2 regions of the Bacillus marinisedimentorum genome follow, and region 1 is predicted to be linked to the other one. Evidence: a T-box and tRNA genes for the amino acid it is inferred to sense, from the RefSeq annotation. Region 1 holds a T-box; the other holds one or more tRNA genes.
What was found. A T-box is a leader RNA that pairs with one kind of tRNA and senses whether it is charged. The one in region 1 lies ahead of metG (methionine--tRNA ligase), so its partner is inferred to be a tRNA-Met.
Positions count from the first base shown of each region.

Region 2: it encodes a tRNA-Met, which carries the amino acid that the T-box ahead of metG (methionine--tRNA ligase) is inferred to sense. The anticodon was not compared.

Region 1 is NZ_LWBL02000068.1:1,061-17,236, reverse strand. It holds gene A4U59_RS19160 (dynamin family protein) at 1-3,666, shown strand, start outside; gene A4U59_RS19155 (hypothetical protein) at 3,787-3,993, opposite strand; gene A4U59_RS22440 (hypothetical protein) at 4,045-4,176, shown strand; gene A4U59_RS19150 (alpha/beta hydrolase) at 4,355-5,314, shown strand; gene A4U59_RS19145 (cupin domain-containing protein) at 5,379-5,885, shown strand; T-box leader at 5,935-6,199, shown strand; gene metG (methionine--tRNA ligase) at 6,254-8,068, shown strand; gene A4U59_RS19135 (hypothetical protein) at 8,225-8,527, shown strand; tRNA gene A4U59_RS19130 (tRNA-Leu) at 8,723-8,809, shown strand; tRNA gene A4U59_RS19125 (tRNA-Pro) at 8,820-8,896, shown strand; gene nrfD (NrfD/PsrC family molybdoenzyme membrane anchor subunit) at 9,096-10,001, opposite strand; gene A4U59_RS19115 (4Fe-4S dicluster domain-containing protein) at 9,998-10,537, opposite strand; gene A4U59_RS19110 (molybdopterin-containing oxidoreductase family protein) at 10,537-12,735, opposite strand; gene A4U59_RS19105 (TorD/DmsD family molecular chaperone) at 12,852-13,484, opposite strand; gene A4U59_RS19100 (dicarboxylate/amino acid:cation symporter) at 13,808-15,043, shown strand; gene A4U59_RS21010 (FbpB family small basic protein) at 15,379-15,516, shown strand; gene A4U59_RS19095 (DUF5392 family protein) at 15,633-16,046, shown strand.
Region 2 is NZ_LWBL02000061.1:35,380-51,555, reverse strand. It holds gene hslO (Hsp33 family molecular chaperone HslO) at 1-627, opposite strand, end outside; gene A4U59_RS17740 (type III pantothenate kinase) at 627-1,421, opposite strand; gene A4U59_RS21905 (hypothetical protein) at 1,509-1,727, shown strand; gene ftsH (ATP-dependent zinc metalloprotease FtsH) at 2,057-4,006, opposite strand; gene hpt (hypoxanthine phosphoribosyltransferase) at 4,078-4,620, opposite strand; gene tilS (tRNA lysidine(34) synthetase TilS) at 4,649-6,031, opposite strand; gene A4U59_RS17720 (protein kinase domain-containing protein) at 6,443-7,444, opposite strand; gene A4U59_RS17715 (VWA domain-containing protein) at 7,410-8,147, opposite strand; gene spoIIE (stage II sporulation protein E) at 8,296-10,788, opposite strand; gene A4U59_RS17705 (hypothetical protein) at 11,226-11,708, shown strand; tRNA gene A4U59_RS17700 (tRNA-Glu) at 11,904-11,975, opposite strand; tRNA gene A4U59_RS17695 (tRNA-Met) at 11,981-12,057, opposite strand; gene A4U59_RS17690 (S1 domain-containing RNA-binding protein) at 12,252-12,650, opposite strand; gene A4U59_RS17685 (septum formation initiator family protein) at 12,739-13,104, opposite strand; gene yabQ (spore cortex biosynthesis protein YabQ) at 13,121-13,711, opposite strand; gene yabP (sporulation protein YabP) at 13,708-14,013, opposite strand; gene A4U59_RS17670 (RNA-binding S4 domain-containing protein) at 14,490-14,765, opposite strand; gene yabN (bifunctional methyltransferase/pyrophosphohydrolase YabN) at 14,799-16,176, opposite strand, start outside.

The DNA of each region.
Region 1 (16,176 bases):
AGTGCCGTTTTATATAAACGTTTGATTCATGTCGGAGCGGATGAACAGGCCGGTAAGCTGCTTGATTTGCTGGCGAAAATCAATGCCAGGGAACTGGGCATCGCATTCACGGGGCATTTTTCGGCAGGGAAGTCCACGCTTATCAATACAATCATGGATGAACCGATCCTTCCGTCGAGCCCGATTCCGACGAGTGCAAACCTGGTGAAAATCAAAGCGGGCGAGCATGCGGCCCGCATCTATTACACTGACCGTGAGCCGGTGGAGTTCCAGGGGCCGTATGACTATAACAAAATTCAGGACTATTCCCGTGACGGCGATGCCGTTTCATCCATCGAAATTTTTCATCCGTTTACAGATCTTCCGCAAGGACTGGCGGTGATGGATACGCCGGGAATCGACTCAACTGATGAGGCCCACCGGATTGCGACTGAATCGGCACTCCATCTGGCTGACACGATTTTTTATGTGGTCGATTACAATCATGTCCAGTCTGAGCTGAACTTCCGGTTTGTTGAGGAACTGAAGGAAAGCCATAAGCCGGTATACGTTGTTGTAAACCAGATTGATAAGCACAGGGATGAAGAACTGCCGTTTGAAGCGTACCAAAAAAGCGCAGCGGAGGCATTCAGGAGCTGGAATGTTGAACCTGACGGTATCTTTTATGTTTCCAGCCTGTACATGGATGTTCCGCACAACCAGTACCGGGAACTTCACGACTTTATCCAGTCCTTGATCAATCTGCCGGATGAGGAATATTTGGAGCGGGTGGCTGACTCTATCAAAGGGCTTATAGCGGAAGCACTAGAAGGTGTTGAAGAGAACCTTGCTTCTGACACGGAAGAGGCGGAACGCAAACTGCAGCATCTCTCAGCCCAAGAGCGGAAGGAAGTGGCAGCAAGGATTTCAGGATTGCACAGCCGGCTTGGAGAGCTTGAGCAGGGAATGGGCCAGGTCCAATCGGAATTCCTGAAAGGGGTCCAGGGCATCCTTGACAATGCATATATCATGCCCGCTCAGACAAGGGATATGGCCCGATCGTATCTGGAATCACGGGACCCTTCCTTCAAAACGGGGTTCTTTTTCCAGCGCGCGAAGACCGAAAAAGAACGTGAGGAGCGGCTGCAGACGTTTTATGATGAATTTTCCAGGCAGGTCGCAACCCATATTGACGGCCACTTCAAGCAGTATGCGGTCGATTTCTTAAAAGGAAAAGGCATTGAAGATGACACCCTGTTCAAACAGATTTATGATGCGGATATCTCGTTCGGGCCAGATCTGCTTGCGGGTACAGTCAAATCCGGGGCGACGGCAAACGGGCAGTATGTTCTCAACTATACGAATGATGTGAGCAATCGCATCAAGCAGATGTACCGCCAGAAAGCCAATGAAATCTTCGAGCAAACCAAAGAAGATATCAATAACAAAAGAGAGTCAGAATTGGCTGCCGTTGAGGAAGAACTTCAAACGTATAAAAAGTGGGATCAAGCACTTCATGTGATTGAAGCTGCTTCTGAAAAATCGGATCAAACAGAAGCGGAGCTTGCCGGCAGTTTTTCCGATACTGTTTCTGCAGGTACCCTCCGTGAGGCAGAGGAGCTTGCATCACGAAAACTTGAGCAGGTACAGACGGTGACCGTGGTAAACAGGGAAGATGATGAAAGAGGGTCGGAATTGCTAAAAGAAGAAGCAATGACGAATTCAGTGCCGCAAGGGTCACCATCTGCCGAAGCTGCGAAACGTGAAGGCGAGTCCAATACGGAAAGCTTCCATCAGATGCGCGGTGAAGCTGAAGTCCTTTCCTCCCGCCTTGAAACTGCGGCAAGTCTTGTTGAGCCGCTCGGCGGTTTCAAGCAGCTCGCTTTCGATTTGAGATCACGGGCAGTGCGGCTGAAGGAGCAGCAGTTTACGGTGGCGCTGTTCGGTGCGTTCAGTGCCGGTAAATCATCATTTGCGAATGCGCTGATGGGCGAAGCGGTGCTGCCGGTATCTCCAAATCCGACAACAGCGGCGATCAATCGGATCATGCCGTCTGACAATGAATACAGCCATGGGACAGTGCGTGTCAAATTGAAAACAGCCGGGCAGCTGTTAAAGGATATGAACGCTTCGTTCAAGGTGCTGCGCAAGCAGGAAGCTGGTTCTCTTGAGGAAGCAGTCAGCCGTGCAAAACAAGTACAGGCAGAAAAAGAGGAAGGAAGCGCACATACCGAGCGCCACTTCCTGACCGCTGCGGCCGCCGGATACATCCAGTTCCGCGAGAAGCTCGGGGAGACGGTGGAGGCAGGACTTGAAGAATACCGTGCGTATGTAGCCGAAGAGGCAAAGGCAGTATTTGTGGAATGGATCGACCTGTATTACGATTGCCCGCTCACAAAAGAAGGCATCACCATCGTCGATACGCCGGGTGCGGACTCGATTAATGCCCGCCACACCGGCGTTGCGTTCAATTATATTAAAAATGCGGATGCGATCTTTTTTGTCACCTATTATAATCACGCCTTCTCACATGCCGACCGCGAATTCCTGATCCAGCTCGGCCGGGTGAAGGATACGTTCGAACTGGATAAAATGTTTTTCATCATCAATGCGGCCGACCTTGCTAAGAATGCGGCGGAATTGAATATGGTGAAAGATTACGTGGAAGGCCAACTGGCCGCATATGGCATCTGCAATCCCCGCACATATGGTGTGTCGAGTAAAAACGTGCTGCAGGCAAAACAGGCGGGGTCTTATGAAGACGAAAGCCAGCTTGATATGCACATGTTCGAAAATGAATTTTTCCGATTCATCGAAGAAGAACTTGTCAGCCTGTCACTTGAAGCTGCAAGAGCTGATCTTGACAGGACGAAAATCCGGGTTGAAAAACTGATTGCTTCCGCGCAGCAGGGCGATGACGAGCGGAAAAAACGCCTCGAACAAGTGGAAAAAGCCGAAACCGAACTGGTTCGCCAGCTTGAAAAAGTGGACGGTGAAGTTGAGCGGCGCTCGCTCCAAAACGAAATCGAAGAATTGTTCTTTTACATTAAACAGCGTGCGTTCCTGCGCTATCAGGATGAGTTCAAAGAATACTTCAATCCCGCAGTGCTGAACGGAACCGGCAGCCGTCTGAAAGAGCAGCTCCAAACTGCACTTGATGAATTGCTGGGCTTTTTAGGCTTCGACCTTGTCCAGGAAATGCGGGCGACGACACTCCGGGTGGAAGCGGACATGAACAGGAAGCTTAAAACCCTCCACCAGGATGCTGCCTTGTTTGCAAGCCGTACTCCTGAACCGCCTGAGTTGTCTCAATTTGAACCAATCGAATTTTCATCAATGGAATTCGATGAATCAGAGGCGGACATTGGCCCACCAGGCCTAAAACAGGCACTTGGAAATTATAAAAACGGCAAGCAGCTTTTTGAACAGCAGGGCATTAAAGAAATGAAAGAAAGTATTGAAAACCGGCTGCAGGAACCGGTGAAGCAATACCTTGATGAAAAACAATCGCACTTCAACAGGTATTATACTGAGCTGTTCAGTGAAACGGTAAGAGAAATGACCGGAATGATCAGGGAAGAAGCCGGGCAGTATTATGGAAGCCTGAGGGATGTTTTAGGGGAACAGGTGGATATTGAGAAGTTGAGGAACGTTTCGGAGAGGCTTGGAGAATTAAATGGATTATGATAGACAGGAAGCATAGCGGAGGATGCTATGCTTCCTTTTTTTATAGATAAAGAAAAGCAATTTGATGATTTTGGAACAGCCATTATACGGGATTAGAGTTGCGTTCCTGTGATTTTTTTATTATTCGTTCAGTGATAAATCCATGATGAAGCCAATTATAATGGGAATGACCGAACCTCCTGCTTCAAAAAGTATCCCTTCTGAAGGATTCTCCTTATAACAATTCCAACTTAAAATTGAGATGTCAAATAGGTTTCCTGTTGTATATAAAATCACCATTGAACATAACGCTGCCAGTAAAGGGAACCAAAATGTTTTCTTTTTCATGATAACACCTGCTTCTTTTATATTTTGAGATTAAGCCTGAATTTATATACTATGGCAGCACAGATCACAAAGCCAGATCGTCCGGTGTCATTTCGAAAAAGCTTTTTCAATGTCCTGCACCGTAATGGAACGGGCAAAGTACAGAACAGCGGATTTTCTTCTTCCACCATCCTTGCTGAATAACCTTTCTCCATAAATATGTAGAACCCTTTTATTTAAGTTACTCATATATCGTTTTGCAATAAATTTTCCTCTATTGATTTAACTGCCAATATTTTAAAGGAGCGAAGCGTTATATCAAGAATACATTCATTAACAATACATAACCTGCAGCATGAACAAAAATCGGGGAGTGGTCATATTGGCATTCGTAAACCAGGAAGCGATCATTGAAGGTGCTGTTGAGCTGAGAGGGACGCTGACGATTCCGGAAGGAGACAGGGAGAAGTACCCGGCTGTTCTCATCATTCCAGGGACAGGTGCGTTGAATCGGGACGGGAATGCAAAGGGCTTGGAGCTGAACCTTTACCGGGAAGTTGCGGAGTGGCTGAGCGGCCAGGGGTTTGCAACCCTCCGCTATGATAAGCGGGGAGTGGGCGGGAGCGGCGGCAAGCAATATGAAACAAGCATGATGGATCTTGTAGATGATGCCGAGGCATGCCTGGAATTTTTGCGCAGTTATCCGCTTGTGGACGAAGAAAATGTCCTTGTGCTTGGCCATAGCGAAGGGGCCATTCTTGCTCCTGCACTAAACGCACGGAACCCGGTGTCCGGATTGATCCTGTTGAGCGGGGCTGGCATGCGGCTTGATGAAGCGATCAAAATGCAGCAGGAAATCGGCTTGAAGGAGCTGGACGAAATCGGAGGGTTCAAGGGATTTTTGATTTCAAAATTGAAGGTGACTGAAAAAGCGAGGAAAAAGAACGAGAAATTTTTCAAGAAGATTCTTGATGGTGAAAAAGATGTGATGAGGGTCGGAACCTCAAAAGTGAGTGCCAGATGGTTCCGTGAGCATTTCACTTATCCTATAAATGATGCCTATGAAAAAATTGAATGCCCGGTGCTTGCTATCACCGGAAAACGGGATTTCCAGGCTGATTACCGGAACCTCGATAAACTGTCTGGATATATAACGGCACCGCTTGAAATTCATGCCATTGAAGATATGAACCACGGCTTGAAGGAACAAAAGCAGGATCATTCACTCCTTCAGGCGAAAAAGCTGTACAAGTCTGACATCGGCAAGCCGCTTCATCCTGAGTTGAGAAGCGTGCTGGAAACCTGGCTGCGCAAGCACTTTCTCATCAGAGCCTCTGCTTGAGCAGCCCGGCGAGGTTTCCACCCTTTCACCGCGGGTAAAGTAAAGGTGAAAGGAGATGAGACTGATGGACATGAACAACCTTGAAGTCCGATCCTTCCATTTTGACGGCGATGGCAGCATTCCTAATAATAAAAATCTTGATTTGATTGTATACCGTGATGCTGTAGGAGATACCGGAGAAATGGGCCGGCTTTTCGAGAAGAATAATTGGAAAGGCACCTGGCTTGGCGGTGTCTCCAGTATTCATCACTACCACAGCACAACACATGAAGTGCTCGGTGTAGTGAGCGGCAAGGCGACATTGAAGATGGGCGGCGAACATGGCGAGGTGCTGAATGTCGAGCAGGGTGACGTGCTGATCATTCCTGCAGGTGTCGGCCATAAGCACGTTGAGTCGACCCATGACTTTAAAGTATGCGGGGCCTATCCTGATGGAATGGAGTATGACCTTCAGACTGGAAAGCCGGAAGAGCAGCCGGACGTGGCTGAGATTATCCAAAACGTTCCGCTGCCAAAACAGGACCCTCTGTATGGAGACAGGGGCCCGCTGTTTTCGTATTGGAACCAATAAAGGAACTTTACAACGCTGTCTGTTAGTGGCATACTATAAAAAATCGAACTGAAAAGCCATGACGAGAAAGAGTATGCTGGCGGATTTTTTTACAGAGAGCTTCGGGAGCTGAAAAGAAGCAAAAAAGAAACCGGCTGAATATGGTCTCCGAGCTGCACACCGAAATGATTGAGAGTAGGCTGTGCCGGGTTTGGCACCCGTTACTGATGCCACAGTATAAGAACCGTCTCAAGCCGGTTCCGTACTTGATGAGGCCGATGGCGCGAGTGGTCGGTGAAATAAGGTGGTACCGCGGGTATATCCCCGTCCTTAGACAGAAATGTCTTTGGGCGGGGATTTTTTTATTTACAAGGCTTTGTTAAAGCTCAATGTTGATTTTTTCACTAGTTGATTGGAGTGGAAGGTGCGAGACTCCTGCGGGACTAGTGGGACAGGTGAGACCCCGCAGGAGCGGAGCGACGAGGAGGCTCACCGCCCGCCCCGCGGAAAGCGAGTACCTGCAACGGAAATCAACACTAACGTTTAACAGAGCCCTTTACAAAAAGGAGGAAGTTGAAATGAACATTTTTATCGGAGGGGCATGGCCGTATGCGAATGGATCCCTGCATATCGGCCATGTTGCGAGTTTGCTGCCGGGGGATATTCTGGCTAGGTATTTCAGACTTAAAGGAGAAGAGGTGCTGTACGTTTCAGGGAGTGATTGCAACGGGACGCCGATTGCGGTCAGGGCAAATGAGGAAGGAGTTCCGATCACCGAAATTGCCGGAAGATATCATGAGGAATTTGTCAGCTGCTTCAATGCACTTGGTTTCACGTTCGATTTGTATACGAGGACGGACAGCGTATTTCACCATCAAGAAGTGCAGAACATATTTCATGCATTAAATGAAAAAGGCTTCCTATACAAAAAAGAAGTGGAGCAGACCTATTGTGAAACGTGCCGCCAGTTTCTGCCGGACAGATATGTGGAGGGGGGCTGTCCGCATTGCGGGAACCCGGCGCGTGGCGATCAGTGTGATTACTGTTCTTCACTCCTGGAACCGCAGGAGCTGGAAAATCGCAGCTGCAAGCTTTGCGGTTCAGCGCCTGCCGGCCGGACAACCGAGCATTTTTATTTTCGGCTTTCGGCATTTCAGCAGGAGCTCGAGGAGTACCTGGAGCAGGCGCGTAAAAGCGGCAGCTGGCGGGCGAACGCCATTCAAATGACGAATCGGTATTTGGTGGAGGGGCTCAGGGACAGAGCGGCAACCCGTGATCTGGAAAATGGTGTGCCGGTGCCTGTTGAGGGCTTCAGTGATAAAAAAATCTATGTATGGATTGAGGCGGTTTCCGGCTATTTAACGGCAAGCAAGCGCTGGTCTGAACAATCGGGCCGGGATTGGAAGCCTTTTTGGGAAGAGGGAAGCATCGCTTATTATGTACATGGCAAAGATAACATTCCGTTCCATACGATTATCTGGCCGGCTGTTTTATCCGGTGCGGGAGGTTTGCACCTGCCAGACCATATTGTTTCAAGTGAATACGTCACAATCGAAAACCAGAAGTTATCAACAAGCAGAAACTGGGCGGTTTGGGTTCCCGATTTGCTGAAGCGGTACCACCCCGATTCAATCCGCTATTTTTTGACCATAAATGGCCCCGAACGGAGAGATGCCGATTTTTCCTGGCGCGAATTCATCTACAGCCATAACAGTGAATTGCTTGGAGCCTACGGAAATTTGGTGAACAGGACCCTTAAATTCATAGAGAAATCATATGGAGGAGAAATACCCGGCGGCCGCCTTGATGAGGAGATCGAACGGTTAATCAAACGTTTGTTTAAGAGGAGCGGGGAGCAGATTGAAAGGGCGGATTTCAAGCAGGCACTGGAGGAAATCTTCGCATTTATCAGGAAAGGCAATAAGTATTTTGATGAACAAAAGCCGTGGATACAGGTGAGGGAAGATCCGGCCGGCTGTACCAATACGCTGTACACGAGCGTTGTCATTATCGCCAATCTCGCTGTGCTTTTGGATCCATTTTTGCCTTTATCAGCAGCGGAGGTCAGAAAGCAGCTTGGTCTTCGAGGGGTAACATGGTCAATGCAAACGATTGAGAACAAGACGGTTGATTCTGTGAAGCCGCTATTTGAACGAATTGATTTGAAGGTGATTGATGAGGAAACGGAAAAGCTGGGACGCTGACAGGTGGAAAATCCAGCCAGTGCTTTTGAGAGGGATATAGGAAATCAACAAATTCCCCCTGTGACTGAACACGCGTTGAAAAGGTAAAAGACGTGTAAAAATGGATGATTGTGGTATGAAAGAAATGTACCATCAATCAGAAAGGGGTATGAATTCATGAAAAAATTTCTTGCAGGCACACTTGCAGCAGCAATGATTGCAGGCGGCGGGACTTCAGCATTTGCACAGGATATGGATGACAAGAAAGCTGAAGGGACTGTCAATTATGGGCAAATGTCCAAACATGCTGAACAGATGCATCCCGATATGACACGGGAGGAAATTAAGGACATGTACCTCGAAATGCATGGAACGATGGGAGCAAAACCGAGCGCAGACTTTGAAATGGGCGATATGCACGGTGACATGAACGGTGACATGAACGGTGATATGGAAGGCGATATGGATAGCGGAATGTAAGTTTAGCAGAGTTAATGGGCCAGGCCTTTTTTAAAGGGTTTGGCCTTTTAAATTGCTCTGCCTCATATTGCAAAGAGTCCTGACGGCACACGGATAAGGGGGTCGCGCATACCCTTGACTTCAAAAAAATACCTATTGCAATTTCCGGATAGAATGAGTACAATTATACTTGTCAGTTCAATCATTTACATTCTTGCGGACGTGGCGGAATCGGCAGACGCGCTAGGTTCAGGGTCTAGTGGTAGAAATACCGTGGGGGTTCAAGTCCCTTCGTCCGCACCATTTTATTTTACGGGAAGTGGCTCAGCTTGGTAGAGCACTACGTTCGGGACGTAGGGGTCGCAGGTTCAAATCCTGTCTTCCCGACCACGCACACGCTACATACATATCTATAATTCCAACAGACAGTATAAACGTTGTTTATGCTGTTTTTTAATGTTCATTTTTACATGCAGCGGAAGTTTATTGAATGGATAATAGGAACAATTCCACGTTTGCCAGCATGTGAAAAGTGGAAAACCCGCCGAAGCCACTCCGGCAGTATGATAACTGCCGGAGTGAAGACATATTATAGGAAGGTTGCAGGCAGAGCTGCTGCCAGAACCAGGAAGCGTAAGATGAAGCCTCCGATTAATACACCGCTTTCAGCTGCCACTGTTCCGATGATGCCGCCTTTTCCTGCGGCTGCGGCCTGAAGGCCTGCTGGCGAATGGGTCATCTTGTTATGATTGGCCAACTCTAAAATTTCGATTGTAATTGGAAATAGTAAGCCGATCACCATCAAACCGATCCAGAATAACAGGCTGTATTCCCCTGAAAGAATCGCTGATACAGATTCACGGGCAACTTCACTTGTTGAACTGGTGATATAAAACATCGTAAAGAGAAGCACCACTTCTGTAACCAGGAGACCCAGGTGGATCTTTTTGACGGCCAGTACTGAATGGACAGCCTGACGGTCGAAAAAAGCTGCGATAAGCATTGTGACGGCCATACCTGTAGAAGTTGCAGATACAGCAAACAGAACAGGTAAAATGGCTGTGTTCCAGAGCGGTACATTGCCGACAACACCAATCAAAAAACCGGTGTAAACGGCTGTGCCGACTGCGAAAATGATGCCGGTCCATTCAAGGAAAGCGGGAACCTTCCGCTTGAAAAACTCGAGTGCTGCCACAGCGAGTGACGCCATCATGAAAACACTGATCAGATACGTGCCAATCGTCATGACGGAAGTCGGATTCGTCAACAGATAAATAAAACGGAGCGGGTGGTGCAAGCCGGCTTCCGCATCAAATATCAGAAGGATCAGCCCGACTCCGATTAATACAGGCGCAGCGTATCGGCCTGCAAGCCGAAGAACTTTTTTGTCAGGATATTTTCTTGCTGTAAAGGAAGCGGTCAAGTAAGCGCCGGCACTCAAACCGGCAAGAAATAAATACCATGCAATTATGACACCCCATGCCAATTCAATCACCTCACATAGAATATTTTTGCTTTACTGCTCAAGTCATTACGGAGCGGCTTGGCGTTTCTCTTAATAATCTCACGGTTCAATTCACTGTTTGGATCGTCAAGGTCTCCGAAAACGCGCGCATCACTGATACAAGTACTTACACAGGAAGGCTGTTTGCCCTGGGCAACTTCTTCTGCACAGAAACGGCATTTTTCAACGACATACGTTTCATGGTTTTGGGAGCGGGCATCATACGGACATGCGACCATACAGTATTTACATCCGATGCAGCGGTCTTCGTCAACAAGCACAATGCCGTCTTCTGTCGTGTAAGTCGCTTTTGTAGGACAAACCTCTTCACAGGGAGCATTTTCACAATGCTGGCATTGAACTGGAATGATTTCATGTTTCACATTCGGGAATATGCCGTTTTCCTTTTCATGAAATGTAATGAACGATTGCTCGATCGGAAGTTCATTCTGCATCTGGCAGCTGACCCGGCAAGCATAGCAGCCAACACATTTTGTAGTATCAATTAACATTCCATAACGTGCCATCAGTCTTTCACCTTCCTTACTTTCACAATGACCTCGTGGATCATGCTTGTCCCGCCGCGCGGTTCGATGTCAAACGGTACATGCTCCATATACGAAAAGCCGATTCCTTTAGCGGTATTGAGGAATTTGGATGTTATTCCGTAATGGCCTGGCACAAACAGGCTTTCCGGATGGATCCGTTCGGTCACTTTCACACGCACGCGGCTGGTTGCCTCCGAAGACTTCACTTCAACCATATCCCCATCCTTAATGCCGAGCTCTTTCGCCCGTTTCGGGTTCATCCAAACCCGTTCCAGATCATAATCTTTCGTGATTTGCATCAAAATCGGAATATTGGCCGTTTGTGTGTGGCTGTGGTTCGCCTGTTTTCCGGTAATCAATCTGAATGTGGACGGATCAGGCTTCACTTTCGGCTCCACCCATGTGACAATCGGCTCAAAACCAGCTTCTTCATACGCTTTGCTGTAAAATTCAACCTTACCTGACGGCGTCTTCAACTTTGGAAGCTCCCCGTACTTCACTTTCTCAGCAGGGAACATGATTGTTCCTTTTTCTTTCAGTTCCTTATATGAAATGCCGGTCGGTGCCAGTATGGCTTCATTCAATTCATCAAGGGTGAAGTTGAAGTATTGCTCCAGCCCCATCGCTTTTGCGATGCCTTCGTAAATCTCATGGACAGGCTTTGTCTCAGGGTGTACCTTTTCAACGATTTCCTGACGCAGTGCGATGCCAGGTGTTTTGCCGGACAGGGCTTCAATGACCTCGGTCCGCTCGATGTATGTTACATCCGGAAGGACATAATCAGCGAGCAGGGCTGTTTCCGACATCTGTACATCGATTGCGACTACGAGATCCAGTTTTTCCAGTGCTTCTTTCATATACTTTGGATTGCCGTATCCGACTGCTGCATTGGAATGATGGAATAAGGCAGCTTTCGCTTTTCCTTCCATTGCTTTCTTGGCGACAACGGTTGCAACACCATGCCCCGGATAAGCAAGCGGATATTCCTCATCGCCCATGCGTTTCGCTTTCGGTTCAGGCGGGGAAGGGTGCTTCGCCGAGTCAAGCTTTCCAAGGTGGGGCTTGGTGGTGAAGATGCTTCCGCCTTCCTGCTGATAATTGCCGAGCAGTGCGTTGAACTGGGCAACGGCTCTTCCGGTTTCGGTGCTGTTGAAATAATTGCAGCCGAAAGCTCCGCGCCACGATTGTTCAATCAGCGCTTGTGGACGGACGGCCGCCATTTCACGTGCCATTCTGGCAATCGTATCAGCGGGGATGCCTGTAATTTTTTCCGCCCACTCCGGTGTATATTGGCGGGCGTTGTCAGCGAACTTGTTGAAACCTTCGGCATGTTTTTCAATAAACGCTTTGTCATAAAGGTTTTCCGTAATCAATACGTTGGCCATCGCAAGCACAAAGGCAAGATCGGTTCCCGGCCGGATTGCGAGCCATTCGTCTGCAAAGGTGGAAGTATTGTTAAGACGCGGGTCTACAATAATCACTTTTGCTCCTTTATCTTTGGCGGCAGCAAGAGACTGGATAGAACTAGGGCGGATGCCATCTCCATAACTTCGGCCGATAAACATGATGAACTTGGCATTGCTTATATCAGCACTCGTTTTGGAAACGCCGACAGTATGCAAGTAACCGGCATCCCGGGCATTTGAGCATACAACATGGTGCGTGTAATAGTTTGGTGAACCCATTGCGTTAATCAGCCGCGGTGAATAATATTTTCCTGTAGCCCGCGGGTCTTCTGTCAAAGCCACTGTTTCAGGGCCGTACTGGCTGATGATTTCCTTCAATTTCGAACCGATTTCATCGAAAGCAGTTTCCCAGCTGATCGGTTTAAAAGAACCATCCTTCGACCGCTTCATCGGTTCTGTTAAGCGGTCCGGTGAATAAACGACAGTTGCATAGCCATGGCCGCGTGCACAAAGTTTCCCTTTCGAATTTGGATGATCGGGATGGCCTGTGAGCTTCCATAACCGGCCGTTTTTCGTATAGCCAATAATTCCGCATTTGCTTGAACACCCATTGCACGTACTCGGAATCGCTTTCACATTTTCGGACTCTGCTGCAGAAGCCATCTGGCTGGACCATTCCTTGAATCCAACCGTTCCGGCAGTTGCAGTTACTGCGGTTGCTGCAGCTGAAGATTTTAAAAATGTCCTTCTTGAGAACTTGGAACGCAGCATTTTGGTAATACCTCCTTTTATAAGAACGACACGACTTAGACACACTTTTGTGAAATATTGAACATATCGGTGTTAAAATTTACCGTCTGCACCTTGAACAGATTGTTACAGTTCATTCAGTATGCAGCCGGTGTTTTTGCCTGTGTGTTGGTAACCTCATCTGTAAGATTAAGCACAAATGAGCGAATAATATTGCCAACTTTGAAATAAAACGTGGAATCCAGCTTAGACAGCTGTTGAACCCATTCATTAAGCCAGTCAAAATGATCCTTTAAAAATTCAGGCAGAAAATCATCCTCTCCTGTCTCAGTCCCGAATGCGGCCAATTCCAGTAAGATGCATAAATGATCTGGAGTGTTATGGTAAGCAGCAGGAAGCTGCAGCTCGAACTGATCAAGAAGGTAACGGATATGAAGAGCCGAGTCTCCAAATAAATACCCTTTACTTCTCGCAAATGGAAGATTCGCATGCGGATCACTTGTCCACGGCTTATACAGCGATTCCACAAGCGGGGCATATGGTTTTACCCTTCCTGAAAAACATCTGTGATAAGCTTCTTCGAGATCATCGAAGGATTCCGGTTTACAAGAAGATAGTGAATTCTCATCATACCCGGTTTCAGACATAAGTTCCGCAAGTTCCTGTTCCAAATCTTCCAAACTGGCAAACAGGCGAGGGGTTGGCGGTTTCACAAATTCAGACAAAAGCAAAAAAATCTCTTTTACCGTTGCCGCCCTGGCTTTCTCCATCTTTTTACCCTCCTTTCTAATGCAGGGATAGTAGTTAATTGGAATATTATTACTACGTTAGTATAAAGCATGCATATGGGTTTTTCATATGGAAGAAACGTAACCGTTACGTGACGAATCGGTGAAATAGTTATGTGTTTTTAAATTTATCCTACATATCCCGGCTGAGAGGTGATAAAATGAAATGATTCAATATTCCGAAATTTAACCTATTTACCCGGTGGCAATAGGAGTTATTGTTTGACAGGGGGGAGAGTTTCCCTGCTAGTATGGTGTTTAATCTTTCTGAAAAAAGTACTATTTAATGCGATGGAGGGAAAAAGATGCGAAATCTCTGGGCGGTTTACAGAGAAACCTCTTTAATGTTAAAAATAACAGCTGCTTTGGTTCTGGGGGTGATCGCCGGCTTGCTGTTCGGCTCATCCGTTGAAGTCATTCAGCCTCTTGGCGATTTATTGATGAGGCTTCTTAAGTTTTTGATAATACCGCTTGTTTTGTTCACATTGATGGCCGGTGTCAACCAGACAAATCCTGGACAGCTTGGCAAAATGGGAGGCAAAGTTCTTCTATATTATATATTGACTTCTGCGTTTGCTTTGACAATTGGAATCTTCGTTGCTTCTTTCTTTAATCCGGGTACAGGGCTGTCCATTCCCCGCGCAGCGGAAGTTGAAGTGCCGGAAGCTCCATCATTCACAGAGCTCCTGCTCGGCATCGTTCCGGTCAACATTTTTGAAGCGCTGCTGAACCTTGACTTGCTCGCCATTATTTTCACCGCTCTTGTTTTCGGTTTTGCCGTCGCTGCCATGCGGCATGGAGCGGAGGGTGAAGAGCGGAGAATGGGGGATGTGCTTTATAAATCAATAGAAGCAGGGGAGAAAGCATCCATTAAAATTATGGAATGGGTTCTTTTATACCTTCCGATCGGCATATTTGCCATAATTGCTGCAACTGTCGGCAGCCAGGGGACCGAGTCCCTAATGACACTCGGTAAGCTTATTATGGTCGTTTACGCAGGCCTTCTTGTTCAGCTGGTGATATACGGCCTGCTGCTTGCATTCTTTAAAGTATCTCCACTTGCCTTTTTCAAGCAGGCCAGAACGGCGATGCTGACAGCCTTTGCCACCCAGAGCAGTCTCGGCACTTTGCCGGTCACGATCAATGCGGCGAGAAACATCGGGCTTAAGGAAGGGCTCTACGGATTCAGCCTGCCGCTCGGCGCCACCATCAATATGGACGGTGCTGCTATCCGCATTGGTGCTTCAGCGATATTTGCAGCTAATGTCGTCGGCATCGACTTATCGATGACCGCTTTAATTGGAATCGTACTCACCGGCACGCTCGCTTCAATCGGAACAGCCGGTGTCCCTGGTGCAGGGCTGATCACCATTTCAACCGTTTTGCTGCAGGCGGGCTTGCCTCTTGAAGTGGTGGCGCTGATCGGATCGGTTGATGCCATCCTGGGAATGGGCGCAACAGCCACAAATGTTACCGGTGACCTTGTCGGTACGACGATCATCCACCAGACAGACAATGAGCGCGATCCGGTCGCTTCCTGAAAAGAACTGCTTTTTCGTCTCTTTTGAATGGCGTGCAGAAGAAACAGGGATGGAGCCGGCCTGTTGTATAGAAAAGGGTGCATAAATTCGTTCGTATTGACGAATTGTAAGAATCTTTATATAATATAGGTGTACCATCAATTGAATAAGCATTTTCCTATAAAGGGGAGTAGCTTTTACAATAAAGTCGTCATTACAGAGGGAACCTTATACTCTCGGCTTTATTGGCAATTTCTATTGTTAGCAAGACCTTTACCTGTGTTCAGCGGGTAAAGGTCTTTTTTGTTTTCCTTGTTGATGTGCCTGATCTTACAAAAAATAAGGAGTTGGGAAAAATGGCAATGGGAAAAACATTAGAACAGCTTATAGAAGAAAATAAGCAGGAATTACTGAAGGATGAAAAGGCGATCGAACGTATCGAAAAGCGAATAGAAGAAAAATATGAAATGGGGAGTAAACACAATCAGCATTAGAAATACTGACATCTATCAAAACGCGGTAAACCACAATTGAGCATTTCCCCCTTGTGCTTTTTTGAAAATTGATAAGAAAGAGAGGATGGATCGCGTTGTTCTTTACAATGAAAGACATGCCTCAATTTGTTATAAAGGAAATCGAGAAATTAGAAGAGACTTTACAGCCAATAAAAAAGAAAGCGGCCAGGTATTCCTTTTGGTCGTTTCCTTTGATTGCATTTTCCGTTTTCAACTTGTTTGTTCTTTTATTCGCAGAGCCGGAGTTCCGAATTTCCAGCATTGTATTGTATGCGCTAATAGGAGCCGCAGGAATGGCGATTTCAAAAGAGGGTAGATATCAGCAAAAAGAGATGATCAAACAGAGTACAGATTATATGGTGGAACGAATCAATAAAAGTGATGCCGTGCCGCATTCAATCAAAGAAAAGTATACAGACCTTGTTCAAAGCCGGCCCTTTAAGTCGGTCGGTTATTTTGTGGAATTCCTGGAAGAAGAAAATAGATCGGAGAGAGTATCTTATTATTGACTTGAGGTTTACGGCCGGGCGAAAAGGGTTGATCCTTTTTGTTTTGTTTCCCGGTAAGGAAGAGAGCTGCTTTTGCGGCTCTTTTTTCTGCAGGAAAGAATTAGTGATAAAGATCGGAGCGGATCCTCCC
Region 2 (16,176 bases), on a different contig from region 1:
TTCCTTGATCATCGTCGAAACAGCCGGAAGGGATTGAATCCTTTTTTCCAGGAACGTAATCGTTTCTTCCCCGGCTCCCGGCATCACCTGAATGATAAATCCGCCTGCTGCGAGAATCGTGTTATCGGGATTTACGAGAACACCGACTCCGACAGAAGAAGGCACCTGTTCGGAAGATACTAAATAATACGTGAAATCTTCACCGAGCTCACCGGAAACGAGCGGAACCTGTCCGGTAAAATAATCACGCATTCCGACATCCTTCACGATTGAAAGCGTGCCGGCGGTTCCCACTGCCCTCGCCACATCAAGTTTTCCGTTTTCGTTCAAGTCGAAGTGCGTCTGCGGATTGGTAACATAGCCGCGGACTTCGCCTTTTCCGTTCGCATCCACGACGATGACCCCGATCGGCCCTCCGCCTTCGACCTTTACGGTGATCTTGTCATTTCCTTTAAGCATAGCGCCGATCATGGTGGAAGCGGTCATGGCACGCCCAAGGGCAGCGGATGCTGTCGGCCAAGTCTGGTGGCGGCGCTGTGCTTCTGAAACCGTCTCCGTTGTATGTGCAGCATAAGCTCTGATTTGTCCGTCAAAGGCAAGGGCCCTGACTAAATAATCATTGCTCATCAAATCTCTCCTTTCTCAGCTGAAGCAGGGCTGCTGTTCCGCATATAAATCAAATGCAGGCCTTTCAAGGTCAAAAATTTATCGACGACATCAATCGTGTCGGTCTCCTCTGCAATCAATGATGCCAGTCCGCCTGTCGCAATGACTTTCGGCGTTATTGCAGATTGTTTTTTCATTCTTGATACAATCCCGTCAACCTGGCCGACATACCCGTAAAATATGCCGGACTGCATCGCGGTCACCGTGTTTTTGCCGACTATAGAAGGCGGCCTCTGGATTTCAATCCGGGGCAGTTTTGCCGCCCGTGAATAGAGAGCTTCAGTCGAAATGTTAATGCCGGGTGCAATCAGTCCGCCCATATAATGTTTGTTTTCATTTATCGAACAGTATGTTGTGGCAGTGCCGAAATCGACGATGACTAACGGTGCCCCATAATAGTGGATGCCGGCAACCGCATTGACAATCCGGTCGGCGCCGACTTCTCTCGGGTTATCGTATTTGATATTGAGCCCGGTTTTGATCCCCGGTCCGACAATCAGGGGTTTGACATGAAAGTACTTATCAAACATCCGTTCAAGTGAAAACATAATCGGCGGCACAACTGAAGATATAATGGCTCCTTCAATGTCGGCAAACGTCAGGCCTACATGTTCAAGAAGGGACTTCATGACCATCCCGTATTCATCTTCTGTTTTATTTCGGCTTGTCTCAATCCGCCAATGATACTTTAAATAATCGCCCTCGTACACACCAAGGACAGTATTTGTATTCCCTACATCCAGCACAAAAATCACAATTCATCACCACTTACCTTTAAAATATATGGCCCAGTGCCATTCTTGCTTTTAGGTTATCGGAAAAAATATGTTATCCCGCTGACTATGGACAGCCCAACAAAGATTACATATGTCATTTTATACTATCCTGAAGCACAGCACCAGTTAGAATGCAATACCATTGCCGTCTTGCAGCCCATGGTGGAAATGGATGCCTGTGTAGTAACTGGCTTCAGTCACTTTGGAATCAACATGTTGACTTCCGCTGCAGGGGCTCGCTTTCCGCGGGGCGGGCCCCTTCCGCTCCAATCAACAGGTGCGTGAACAGATATTCCATTTATATTCTATTTAACCATTGGTTAGATAAAAACAAGCAATCCTGCTCGTTTTAAAACTGAGTGGATTGAAGTAGAAAGAAACGGACAGCATTCAGAAAACCATAATTCTTTTCTGTGAATTTTAAAAAGTAACAACCACAAAAAGCCACGAGCTATTCACATAAACTCCAATCAAAATTTCTAAAACCATGAATGACAAGACCATTGATTTAACAACAAAAACGCATGTGATTTCAATTACGAAACCACATGCGAAATTTATTGGGATTATGCTGGGTGCACGGGACTTTCTATCCGCATGACATCCCTATTCATTTATTCCTTATCTTGATTATCGCTTTCCTCATCCTCTTTATCGGACTTGGAGTTGATATTCACTTTTACATCTTCATAAGAAGCAGGCTCTTTTTCAGTGCCGTTCCCATCTGCGCTGTAATCTCTGTCAGGCAGGGTGCCGTGGTCGACGAGATGTTTGATCTGCTCGGCATCAAGAGTTTCCACTTCAAGAAGTGTCTTGGCGATCAGCGTATGCTTATCGCGGTGTTCTTCGATGATATGGCGGGCCCGTTCATAGGACTCGCTGATGATACGCTGGATTTCAAGGTCGATTTCATAAGCGATTTGATCACTGTAGTTCGGATCGCTGCCTATGTCACGGCCAAGGAACACCTGCTCCTGCGGATGTCCGAACTGCATTGGGCCGAGCTTATCACTCATACCGTATTCAGTAACCATCTTGCGGGCGATATTCGTAGCTTTCTGGAAGTCATTGTGTGCTCCCGTACTCACTTCGCCAAACACGACTTCCTCAGCGACACGTCCGCCAAGAAGCCCGGTGATTTTATCAAGGAGCTCAGGCTTGGTCATGAAGTAACGGTCTTCTTTCGGAAGCATGACAGCATATCCGCCGGCCTGGCCGCGCGGAACGATTGTCACCTTGTGGACCATATCGGCATCTTCAAGCATGACCCCGATTATGGTATGGCCCGCTTCGTGATATGCGACGATATTCCGTTCTTTCTGGGAAATGACGCGGCTTTTCTTGGCAGGACCAGCGATGACACGGTCAATCGCTTCTTCCACATCTTCCATATCAACTTTATCTTTGTTTGCACGAGCCGCTACGAGCGCAGCTTCGTTTAACAGGTTCTCAAGGTCTGCACCTGAGAATCCAGGAGTACGCATGGCTATTGTTTTCAGGTCAACAGAATCATCGAGCGGCTTGTTTTGCGCATGGACTTTCAATACTTCTTCACGGCCCTTTACGTCAGGACGGCCGACAGGGATTTGCCTGTCAAAACGGCCCGGACGAAGCAGGGCAGGGTCCAGGATATCCGGACGGTTTGTCGCTGCTATAATGATGATGCCTTCGTTCGCACCAAAGCCATCCATCTCTACAAGCAATTGGTTCAGCGTCTGTTCACGTTCATCGTGGCCTCCGCCGAGCCCGGCGCCGCGCTGGCGTCCGACCGCATCGATTTCATCAATGAAAATGATACACGGCGAATTCTTTTTCGCATTCTCAAACAGGTCGCGCACACGGGATGCACCGACACCGACAAACATTTCCACGAAGTCGGAACCGCTGATTGAGAAGAATGGAACGCCCGCTTCCCCTGCTACTGCACGGGCAAGCAATGTTTTACCGGTTCCTGGAGGGCCCACAAGCAGGACACCTTTAGGAATACGCGCGCCAAGCTGTGAAAACTTGCGCGGATCTTTCAGGAAATCGACGACTTCGACGAGCTCCTGTTTCTCTTCATCCGCACCGGCCACGTCTTTGAACCGGACTTTTTTCTTATCCTCACTATAGAGCTTCGCCTTGCTTTTCCCGAAGTTCATGACACGGCCGCCGCCGCCCTGAGCCTGGTTCAGCAAGAAGAAGAACAAAATAAAGATAATGACAAATGGAATGATTGATGTGAAAAAGGTTACCCAGCCGCTTGTTTCTTCAGCAGGCTTGATCTCCACTTTCGACTGCTGGACAGCGTCACTGATTCTCGCCATGAACTGTTCGCTGTCAGGACCGTATGTGAGAAAATACTCATCTTCCCCATAATCGGAAAGCTGGCCCTTAATGGCATAAACACCGCGTTCTGGCTGCAGCGAGATGGATTTCACATCACCCTGTTCCAATTTAGAAAGAAATTGGTCGTAAGCCATCGGTTCTGTCTGTTGATTTGATCCATTAAAAAAGCTTACAACACCGATTACAACCAAAAATATTAATAAATAGAAAATTGTATTCCGGAAGATACGATTCATTCCTTACCTCCTCCTAAGAGCGGACAAACTATAGTAAATAGTACCATAAATAAACTGTTGCACTCAACTAATTAATTTGTATAAATTTCTGGCTTCAAAACGCCGATGTACGGCAGGTTGCGGTAACGCTCTGCATAATCCAGCCCGTAACCGACAACAAATTCATCAGGAACGTTGAAACCTACCATGTCTGCTTTCACGTCGCTCTTGCGTCCGCTCGGCTTATCCAGCAGGGTGACGATTTTAACCGATTTTGCCCGGCGATGGCGGAAAAGCTCAACAAGATAACTCAACGTCAAGCCGCTGTCGATGATATCTTCAATGATGACAATATCCCGGCCTTCGACAGGAGTGTTCAAATCCTTAACAATCTTGACTTCCCCGGAGGAAACCGTGGAATTGCCGTAACTGGAGACATCCATGAAATCCATTTCCAGATGGATGTCCATACGCTTCAACAGATCGGCCATAAAAGGCATGGCCCCTTTCAACACGCCGATCGCCAGCGGAAAGCGGTCTTTATATTCAGTTGACAGCTCCTCCGCTAATTCTGTTACTTTTTTTTGAATTTCCTCTTCGGAAATGAGCACTTTCTCAATTTCGTTATGCATTATTTCTGCCCCTCCTGGATGATGTTGCTTCTTAAGTATACTGAATGACTATATATTCTTGTTTCCTTCTATCCGTTTCTGCAAACGCAGATTTTTTCAGCTGCGGAAGCCAGAGTATCCTGCCTTCTGAGTCTGTCACAACAGGCCAGCGGTTCCGTTTTTCAATCGGAACTTTTTGATCGATGAAGATATCTTTCAGCTTTTTGGTTCCCTGCATTCCGAGAACCGACATACGGTCTCCGTTACGGCGATTCCGGATGAGTAAAGGGAGTTTAATGGAATCCGCTCCGCAAACAAAGATATTTTCATCCTGGTGCCCATGAGGGAATTCGTATGTGTGGAAGCTTGCAATCGAGGAACCATCAGGTAATGAAATTTCTTCCGGCACATTAAGGACATATTCATACTCTTCCCGTTTTTCTGCCCGAAATGTAAATAAACATTCGTCATAAGACCGGACGGCAAAAAGGCTTTCCGGGAAGTGGAGAATCCCTGATGGATGTTCACTGGCGAGCAAGTTCAGCAGCTGTTCGATATGTACCGATGACAAAGAAGGCGGTATAATCCGATAAAGATAGTTTAATATTAGATGAATCACTCTTCTTTGTAAAGGCAAAGGCAATGATGAAAGGGCCTTAATCGAAATGCGGGCGCTGTCACTGTTTTGCTCCAGGAGAACGCTGTCCAGCTTCGTCTCAGCAAGCTTCTCAAGATAGGCATTATCCTCTGTCCAGGTCTCGCTTAAGCGCTGGTACCTCTCATGGACGCGCGGGTTTTCTTCCTTTAAAAAAGGAAGAACATGATGGCGGAACCTGTTCCTCGCATATGTATCTTTCTCATTAGTGGGATCAATCCTGGGATGAAGGCCATTTTCCGAGCAATAATGTTCGATTTCCGCTTTCGTCACACTTAAAAACGGACGGATCACTTCCCCTCTCTCCAGTTTTCTCCTGGGCTGCATGCCGGCGAGGCTCATTCCGTAACCACCTCTGACCTGACGCATCAGCATTGTTTCAATCTGGTCGTCCCCATGATGGGCCAGCGCCAGAAAATCCGCATGATATGTATCCATAATTTCGCTGAAAAAAATGAAACGGCATTGGCGGGCCGCCTCTTGAACGCCAAGGTTGTACTTCTTCTGATATTCGGGAACATTTATCCTTTTTCCTTCAAAAGGAATCGATAAATTTCCGCAAAACTTTTCCACAAACAAAAGGTCTTCGTAAGATTCCTCGCCCCTGAACATATGGTCGACATGGGCGGCGATTATCGTCAGGCCCATTCTGTCTTTCACATGGTGCAAGAAATGGAGGAGCGCCAAAGAATCCGGCCCCCCGGAAACACCGACAACAACTGTCGCACCCGGCACCAGGAGCTTATGTTTTTCAGTGAATGAATAAACTTTGTCATGCATATCGAATTCGACCCCGCTTCTATACAGCCAGCCTGCCTGGTTTATGTATCTGTACTCCCATCCTACCCGAAGGATGCAGTCTTCGCAAAGGCGGGCACTGAGAAGCGCTGGACAAAATTGTACACGTTTTGAGTGTTCGGTCAGTGAATTGTAATTCAGTTGACTCCATGGAGTGAATTCCCCGTTTTCGGGTGTTAAAGACGGTGGGCATTCCATTATATTTCTTCTTTTCACGGGTGTTGAATTACTATTCAGTAACCCTATTTGTGTGAATCTCATTACCGGCCCAAAGCCTATATAGGCACTGTCCCGTCATTCAGCACCCCTAGTCCGGCACCTCCCAGCATCCGATTTCCAAGCCGGATTCCCCAGTACCCTCCACATTGCCGCCTTCCCCCGTCATCCCATAAATCACACCATCAAATACAAAAAATAAACAACAAATATCAATATAAATAGTAAAACTGTCTCAAACATATGACCGAGAAAGGTTTTCTTACGCGCAGGACTTTTTTTCTTCGTCTTTGTTTTGCCGGATACTGACTTCCTGCCTGTGCGGCTCCCCGGTGAAGAAGAAAAACTATGCCTGCCTCCCTTTGCTTCTTTTTTCTTCGCTGTTTCAATCAAGTCCCCTTTCATTTCATTCGCACTCCCGTACTTACCCTCCAGGGCTTTCAAAAGGACACCTGCATACGGGCTCAGTTCTGCATGGTTCATGATAAGCGGTTGGAGCTGTGCGATTCCGCCTTCTTTCCTGGTGAGTCTCGCTGGATAGGCAGTATTCACAAAAAACATGGCTGCAGAAAACAGGTCGTATGAAGGCTCTGCCCTGCGGCTGCCCAGACCCCAGTACCCTCTGTCGAAGAACTCGGTATATTCCTTGATTGACCGGCCGATAAGTGTCGTGCCCCCCACATCGATCAGGCGCAGCCGGGGCGGGTTCATTGTGATGACGGTATTTTCGGGTTTCAAATCCCCGAATACCCAGCCATTGTCATGAAGGAATTGCAGGTGGCCAAGCAGCTGCATCATTAAAATCGGCACCCATTCCATCCCTTTTGCCCGAATAAAAGGAAAAAAGCCGGTCCCCTGAATATATTCCATCACATAAAATGGGTATGCATCCCCTTTTCCTGCCTGCCAGTCATCAACATCAAGCAAAGAAGGTCCAAGGGGCTGGCCCTGGACCCGGGAAAACTTTTTAAGAACGTTCACCTCCGATGTAATGGACATCCCATTCTCACTGATTTTCAATGCCCCATGCCCCTGACGGCACGCAACCAGATAGACGGTTCCGGTTGCGCCAGATCCAATCTTTTTGATGACCCGGTATGTCTGACCGTGCCATTTCCCCCGCACGCTGGTGCCGGGCGTAAGTTCATAGGCCGGATTCTTCGATGTAGGATTCATCATCAGAGAGGAAACCCCTTTTTGATTTTTTCCTGTTAAAGAGAGCTGTCGCCTCTTTGATTGCCGGTCCGGTCGGCGTTATGCCGCCTGAAGCAAGTTTAGGGTACACTTTTGACAGGCTGTCCAGGCTGGGAGTCCAGTCAAGAAGCTTTTCAACATCCTTTCTTTTCCCGGGAAATGCATAGACAGCAAATTGATTTGATCCCATTCTTGCATTCAGGCTTATTGAGAGGTCTAACAGGGCTTCTTTAACAGTCGGAAGCTTCTCTTTCATGCTTGCGCTTGTATCGACAAGCACAACCACCTCAAGGCTGACGGTTTCCCCGAGCTCATCGACCACTTCCATTACCTCGCCGCGCTGTTCAGGCGGCAAATCTTCCATCGACTGTGATTTCCCAAGGATTTGTTTCAGTTCCTGGTTAATCACCCCCTGAAGTGTCTGGGTCATTGCTTTCCTTGTCACCATTTGCACAGTTTGGGACAGTTTTTCCGCATATACAACCTGGCTTACGCCTCCGCCTGACATGGAGATGTCTTCAATCTCCCTCATGCCTTCTTCGCTCATGGAGTCACGCTCAAGCACCCCGATCACATTGACAGTGATGCCCTGCTCACGGGCAAATGCCGCTGCTGCTGCAGGATCCTCGCCCTGATTTGAATGGCCGTCCGTTATCAGCAAAATTTGTTTTAATGTTCCTTTCCTCATCCTCTGAACCTCCTCTTTGCATCCATTGTTGACGCAGAGGAAAGGAAATATACTTTTGTGCCCGGACAGGCCGTTAATTATACAAAAAATTTTCACCGCTGTACGGCGGGAGAGCAGGCGGCAGAAGCCACCCCCATGTCAGGCGGCCTTACTGAGCTTTTTTTCGGTAGAGATTAATTTTGTTATACGCCGGAATCGACGCCCATTTCGGTATGTTGCGCTTGATCTTCGCGACGACAACTGTCATATCGTCATCAATATTGCCTTCTTTCGTACGAATCACCTCTTCGAGCAGGAGATCGGCAATCTCCTGCGGATCGTCTGTTTTTAACTCACCGATTTTTCGTTTTAACCAGAAGTCGACGTTCTCTATATTTCTCGGACCCTCAAATATGCCATCACTCATCATGATCAATAGATCCTCAGCCTTGAGCTGCTCACTGACCATATCGACCTCGAATTCATGGATCATTCCGATCGGCAAATTGCTCGCTTCCACTTTCATCACTTTCCCTCCCCGTTTAATGAAGCTGGGCGTCGAGCCGATTTTCAGGAATTTCGCCGTTGCATCCTGGAGATCGACGACAGCAAGATCAAGCGTTGAAAAAATTTCATCTGTCGTTCGCAAAGCAAGAATCGAATTGATCGACTTGATGGCTACCCGCTCTTCGATCCCTGATTGGAGAATTTTTTGCAGGAGCTTAATCGTTTCGTGGCTCTCGATATGGGCCCGCTCCCCGTTGCCCATCCCATCACTGATCGCTACTGCATATTTACCCCCTCCGATTTCCATTGTCGAATAGCTGTCACCTGACACCCATCCGCCCCCCATTGCGGCACAGGCAACCCCGGGTTCGACCACAAATGTTTTTGCTGAACCAAGTGTAAGCTGGCATTGACCGGCCGGAAAAGATGCACAATCCTCCTTTTTCACAATGATGGTTTCTCCCAATATATCTGAAAGGAGCGGGGCGATAATTTTTTCTCCGACCCCGGTCCCGTTGCAATGGGGTATGCTGATTTCGATATCAACATCCCCTTCCTCCAGATTGAAAATATCAATCTGGTTGATTTCCATTCCGAGAGATTCAAGTGATTCATAGATCTGTTCTTCCTGGATGTAATGGTTTTGTCTTTCTTTCTTGATCTCTTCGGCGAAGTCTCCCATTACCCTGGAAATGCCCATCAGCTGGTCAGCCACCAGCCTCCTGCTTTCCAGCACCTGTTTCTTGAGTTTCTGGTTGGCCTGGTAATAGTTGAGTTCCTGATTTATTTTATCGATGACACGCATCGGTTTCACACAGTGATTGTCCCACTCTCTCATGAGCTGCCGGTTGGATTCCAGCTCCCCTTTTTCACTTTCTTGCATAGTTTCTTTCATAAGCTCATATGTTTGAGTAAAGTTCCTCGTCCAGCACGTATCTTTTTTATAGCACGTCTGGCATGTCTTTTCGGTGACATTGCTCAGGAAATAATCTATTTCCTTTTCCCGGCTTTCCTCTTTTTGATCCCCGCCCGGCTGTGTGAAACTGTCAGACAATGTTTTGAATAGGGTCGAAAATTGCTCAACCCGGCCAGCCGTCACATCACGTACTTTGCGCAAATACTGCTGCTGCTCATTGGCATACTCAGGGGTTCCGGGGATGAAACGCGAAAGCTGCAGGATAAATCCTCTGGGTGTCAATAAAAACAGTGCAAAAGCAGCCGCTGATTCCATCAGCCCCGCAGAAAGCGCTGTTCCGTCCTGGTTATACAGCCCGATTAACACTGTGCCGATCATCAGTCCGAATCCAACGCCGATTTTTTTCCCATCCTTGAGTAAACCGCCCAACAGGCCCGAAAAGGCCAGAAGGCTGATTTGGTAAAGACTGGTGACGTTGGCAAGGCTCATAATCAAACCTGTGACAACGCCGACAGTTGAACCGATCGCTGCACCGCCCAGAAAAGCGAACAGCAGGACGAAGTAGCGGGACAAAACATGTTCGACGGACATGTCCATCACCTGCCAGCCGATCGTTCCGGACATGACAGAAGCAAGCAATATGATAAAGCAAATGATTTCTTCATTTTTTAAAGCCTGGCGCCGTTTCTTTATGGATAAAAGCGGCATGCTTTGCAGAAAAATCATCGTCAGGATCAAACTGAGTCCTGATTCGACTCCTGCCATCATCAAGTCCAGTTCCGTCAAGCCCCCGGCAACCGTATACGTGATAAGAAGCCGTACCGACATTCCAGAGAAAAACACGAAGAACGGCAGGAGCTTCAGCCGGGTGTCAGCCGATTTCACCAGCCCCCCGAACGCTGCAAGAAACAATAGGATTGAACCTGTAATGTATGCAGCTGTCGTATACGAACTTGTCACTGCCCCAATGGCAAGGGCGAGCATCACATAAAGGCTTTTATCCCTCCTTGACATGAAAACTGCCGCAAAAAAAGGCAGCGCAAACGGTGTAATATTGGATAAGACTACAGCTCGTCCAAGCAAAAAACCGATCATGACAATCAAAAGCCCTTTTTGGATGAAGATCTCCACTAGCTTCCGTTCTGTCCCTTTCGCTATTTTGTCCGTAAGCATTTGAGACTTCTTTACAACACCAAGACCCCCGAGCGGTTCAAAAAACTGCCTTTCCGCTTTTTCCATTATTAGCACCACCCCAACGTTTTTTTCTGTTGGTTTCCATTTAATCACAGGCATTTCCAACTTTTTGTCAAACCTCCTGCTAATAAACAAAAACTCTTCGACGGGTTTCCATTGAACCTGCCAAACTCTTTACCGTTTAAACAAGGTTCTGATTTGCAATGGTTCTATTCAAATGGAAATATCTGTTCGTATTCCTTGGTCGCAAAGTATACAAACCTTTGTGAGACCTGGCATTTTGCCGTTCTTTGTTTTTCACACAATTTTCACAATATTGTCAATAATTGATTATCGATTTAATAATCTCGACAAAGATAACGTCCAGGTTGACGTACATAAACATTTTGTTACGAGGTTCTCACGAAATGTCATAAAAAAGAAGACAACGCGGTTATTAAGGTAATAAAATGGAAATAGGCGCTTGCATAGGAGGGGTGGGGTTGAAGACATTATTGAAGTTTGCCGGATCCGTTTTGCTTGTGACGGCGTATTTGCTGATTGTTTATGTGCTGAGCATGATGATCATGCCTGACTTACACGTATTTGATTTCAGTTCATATCCTGCATATTTCTACTGGGCTGCTGTTCTTTTGATTCCTTTCATCTATTTAAAAAACAAAGGACCCATACATGCAAACGGCAAAGATAAGCTGTCAACAGGAGATGCAAAACTGGAAGCTCCGGAAGGAATCAACGCCAATGTCATCATTGCCGCTTTCGCATTTTATCCAACCCTATTTACCGTCGCTTATACCGTTCAGCATGCCCTATTCCAAACTGTGCCGGCTTTCTTTGAGATCGAACTATCAGCAGGGATCCCGTTTTATCTGCCTTTTTTCATCTGCAATGCAGCCATAGCAGTCCATTTGCTTTTCAAAAGCATGAAAAGGAAAGCACTCAAAAACAATTCGCTTCATTTTTGAATGGAACAAATGTGCAAGGCGGGGTACCCGCAGGGAGATGCTCTTTCCTCCCAGAGGGGATCACCGCTTATCACGATAGCCGCTGGCGCCTGGAGCTGGACGATTCCCTTCTGGCTTTTTATCGATAACGCTTACATTTTATAATTTCCGTAACGACAAAAAAAGAATGCCTGGCAATTGCCAGGCATTCTGTAATGACCCCTAGGGGATTCGAACCCCTGTTACCGCCGTGAAAGGGCGGTGTCTTAACCACTTGACCAAGGGGCCTTATATGGTAGCGGCGGAGGGGATCGAACCCCCGACCTCACGGGTATGAACCGTACGCTCTAGCCAGCTGAGCTACACCGCCATGTTCCTTAGTAAATAAGCACAAGATATATAGTACCCAAATCCACTTTTATTGTCAATAGTTAAAATCAATTGAATGGACTGCTTCCAGGATCCCTACTTCTGCATCCTCTTCCGGGGGAAAAAAGAAAAAGCACCCCGCGAAAGGGTGCTACTATATTCTATAGAGAAATAGCATATGCCGTCAGCAGCAAGTTAGCCTCGTTTCGAGCCTTTACCCCCGCGCTTGGATTCTGTATGCTTTTTCAAAGATGAAAGCCGGTCTTCGCTGTCTTTCAAGAAACGGTTCATCTTTTGCTCGAATGATTCGAAATTTTGACGCGGACGCTGCGGGCGTCTTGATGACTCCCTTTTCTCCGGTGCTTTGGCGCGTTTGATGGATAGGCCGATTTTGCCGTCCTTTTCAACGTTGATGACCTTCACTTCCACAGTTTCGCCGACCTTCAAGTGATCATTGATGTCTTTAACATAGTTGTCTGCGACTTCACTGATGTGCACAAGGCCAGTCGACCCTCCCGGCAGCTCCACAAAAGCACCGAAATTAGTAATGCCCGTAACCTTACCCTGTAACTTGCTGCCTACTTCGATTGACATAAAAAAAATGCTCCTCCTTAAGTTTTGAAAAGTAATCAGTTTCTCTTATTATACTCATTCAGGAAATAAAGTGTCAATAAGGCGGTATTTAGTCAGGCAGCTTGAAAATAACCTCTCCATCGTTGGACAGGAAATAATCCCGGCGGGCGATTTTTATAATGTAATCTTCATCATTCAGTTTCCTGATCTCTTCTTTAAGGTTTTCCTGCTCCCCTTCAAGCGTGGAAAGCTCCTCCTCAAGCTGTTCCTTCTCTTTTTTCTTTTCATTCATGGCTTCAGCCTGAGAGATGAGTGTGGATATGACGGCAACAGAGATAATAGAGACGAAAATGCCAAACAACACAAGCCTTCTCACCAACCCTTTTTTCCTGCGGAGGGCGCGTTTTTCTGCATATTCGTGTTGTTTCACATAGGTTGATTCTATTTTTGATACGTTGTGTTTTGGTCCGCCCATGGGATCTCATGTCCTCCTATCTTCGAAACTTGCCTAATATTATTTTTAACCTATTCTTTATTTTATTAGCGTTTCCTGCTTTAGTATGGATAAATTTCTTTATTTTTACAGGGACAAGCCGCCATAACAGGACTTTCGACCAATTCAGCGGTGTTACGATCACTTTCAGCAAAAACAACAAAACAGCTCCGACAAAATGAAGGAAAAATAGAGAAATGGCGACAGCCGCCTGTGTGAGCCATTGCACGGGCCTGGCCACTAAAACGGTAAACAGGGTGATGAGAATCGAAATGATACGCCTGCCCAGCGAAATCATCCGTTCCAACACATTTGTATAAAGCTGTTTCATCAGTGACTGATAGGCAGCATAACCACAAAGAAGAGCAGCAAAGATGTAAAATCTGAGCTCCCCTTCATTTACTGTAAAAAGCACAAAAAATACAATGAGGGCCTGGACGACCCAGAATAATATATCGTTGCAAAAAACAAACCAGCGCTTGCGTTTGCTCCGCTGCAAAAAACGGTTGAATGTATCAAAACCCGCACCTATCCATACCCCGGTCAGAACCATGGCAAACATGGTAGAAAATTGAATGGAAAGGCTCATTTAAAAAGCTTGCTAAAGAATCCTTTAGCTTTCTCCGCATTTTGTTCATCCAGGTAGGCCATATCATAAATCCGGCCTTTTATCGAGACGATCCCTTTGTCGACATCAAGGTTTTTCATTTGCAGGTTCGCACCGCGGATGGACAGGAAGCCCATGACAGTTTCCAACAGGAATTCTTCATTATCAAAGCTTTCGACTTGTTTGACGCCGGTTATTTCGAGTGTCTTTCGTCCGCGCATGACCACATCATGATCCTGTGTTTTCGGATTGTACACCGTATTAGTGTCATAGTAACGGTCCATAATCATCCCCCTCTTCTCAATGTTATTTTTATGAAAAGGGGGTGGAGAATAGAACAAGCTATCCGCCGGCAAGTCTTCAATTTTATTATCGGCACGTACAGGCCGCTTATTTATAACGAAATGGGTTATATTGAAAATAATAGTAAACAATTCGGAAAGCGAAAAGGTCCGTTAGTGCCAGACGCGCCTTATTTAAACCTATTGTAATGGGTGAAATGTAATTGTAATGAAAATGAGGAGAAGCGGGAAATACTGCAGAACTTTCCGTAAACCAAAATACATCTTGCTTTTTTCCCACCTCTTTTGGATATAGGAATTGAGATTATCACCCTAATGGATGCTTTTATGGAATGGAGCCTAAAAAAACGGCCAGCAGTTCAAAGACTCTGGCCGTTTTTCCGTGTGATTTGATTGTTATTTGATTAGCGGATTTAAACACCGTGATAATAGTTTGTAGTTTAAAACTGAATCCTTACCTATGATTCAGGCCTTTCCTGTTCATTCCGTTCTTCTTTCAGGACGGTATACAGCTGTGACGCTTCATCTTTCTTTGTCGTTTCACGCAGGCTTTCGACTTTCACGGTCACCGTCTTTTGCCCGAACTTGATTGCCAGTTCATCGCCGACTTTCACATCGGCACTTGCCTTTCCCTTCTGGCCGTTTATTGTAATCCGGCCCTGGTCAGCCACCTCTTTGGCAAGCGTCCGTCTTTTTATGAGGCGGGATACTTTCAAAAACTTATCAAGCCGCATGTTTCACCACTTCTTTCTTTTATGAAAATTTTCTTAATACCCTTGTGATTTTGCTTTATTCCAGTATTCATCCATTTCATCCAGGGACATGTCTGCAAGGTCTTTACCCTCTTCAGCTGCCGATTCTTCAATGAAACGGAACCGCCGCCTAAACTTCTCATTCGTCATGCGCAATGCATCTTCCGGATCAATTTTATAATACCTGGCAAGATTCACCAGGGCAAACAATAGGTCGCCGAACTCTTTTTTCGCTTCCCGGCTGTTCCCAGCCTGGATTTCCGCACGGAATTCCTCGGTTTCCTCGCTGACCTTTTCCCAGACAGGAGCTGATGTGTCCCAGTCAAATCCGACTTTTGCCGCTTTTTTCTGCAGTTCATAAGCCCGGTACAATCCCGGCAGGCCCTTTGGAATGCCGTCAAGCAGGGATTCGCGGGGACTCTCCCCTTTTTCTTCCTTTTTAATTGCTTCCCAATTCTCTACGACTTCCTCGGCATTTTCAGCGGTGGCTTCCCCGAAAACGTGCGGATGGCGGCGGATCATTTTTGAGTTGAGTGCCAAAATGACATCACGGATCGAGAACCAGCCTTCATCTTCTCCAATCTGGGCATGCAGCATCACCTGCAGTAGTACATCTCCCAATTCATCGGCAAGAAGGTCATCATCCTCTTCGTCAATCGCTTCAAGAACCTCATATGTTTCTTCGACGAGATACTTTTTCAGCGATTCATGGGTTTGTTTTTTATCCCATGGGCAGCCATCAGGACCCCTCAAAGCGGCAATCACTTCACGGAGCTTGGAAAACTCGCCGTAAAGGAGAGTTTCTTCCCGCACTGGCGGAACGTAAACGCTTGTCAGGTTATCGACCACCGCTTCCCGGTCGAGTTCGAACAGCGGAAGACGTTTGATCCGTTCGCTGCTGCTTCCAGCAGCGGTAACCAGCACGATTTCGTAGTCATCCGGATACTTTTCCATCAGGCCTAATTTCACTTCGGAAGCGGTAAAAGCATCATATACCTGCGTAATGATCACGTGCTGTTCCATCTGGATGAAGTGCGTCCTAAAATCAGTGGCATCCAGAAGCTGGAATCCCTCAACCGGATCGACCCCGAGTGCGGCGAACATTGGATCAAGAAAGCTTTGTCCGCCCGAAATGCGGACCCGGATCTCTCTTTCCCCGGCTTCCTCCAGCAGCATTTGGACAGTTTTTTCGGCAACAAGCGGATGGCCGGGTACAGCATAGACGACATCCTTTTTTTCTGCCACAGCAAAAAGACGGTCCGTTATTTCCCGGTACACGTCCTCAAACCCGCTATTTTGTTCATAGATTTCATCAAAGGAAACAAACGAAACGTTTTCCTGCTCAAGCACCTGAACAGCAGGATGCTCCTTCGTCCGTAAAAATAAGTGCTCT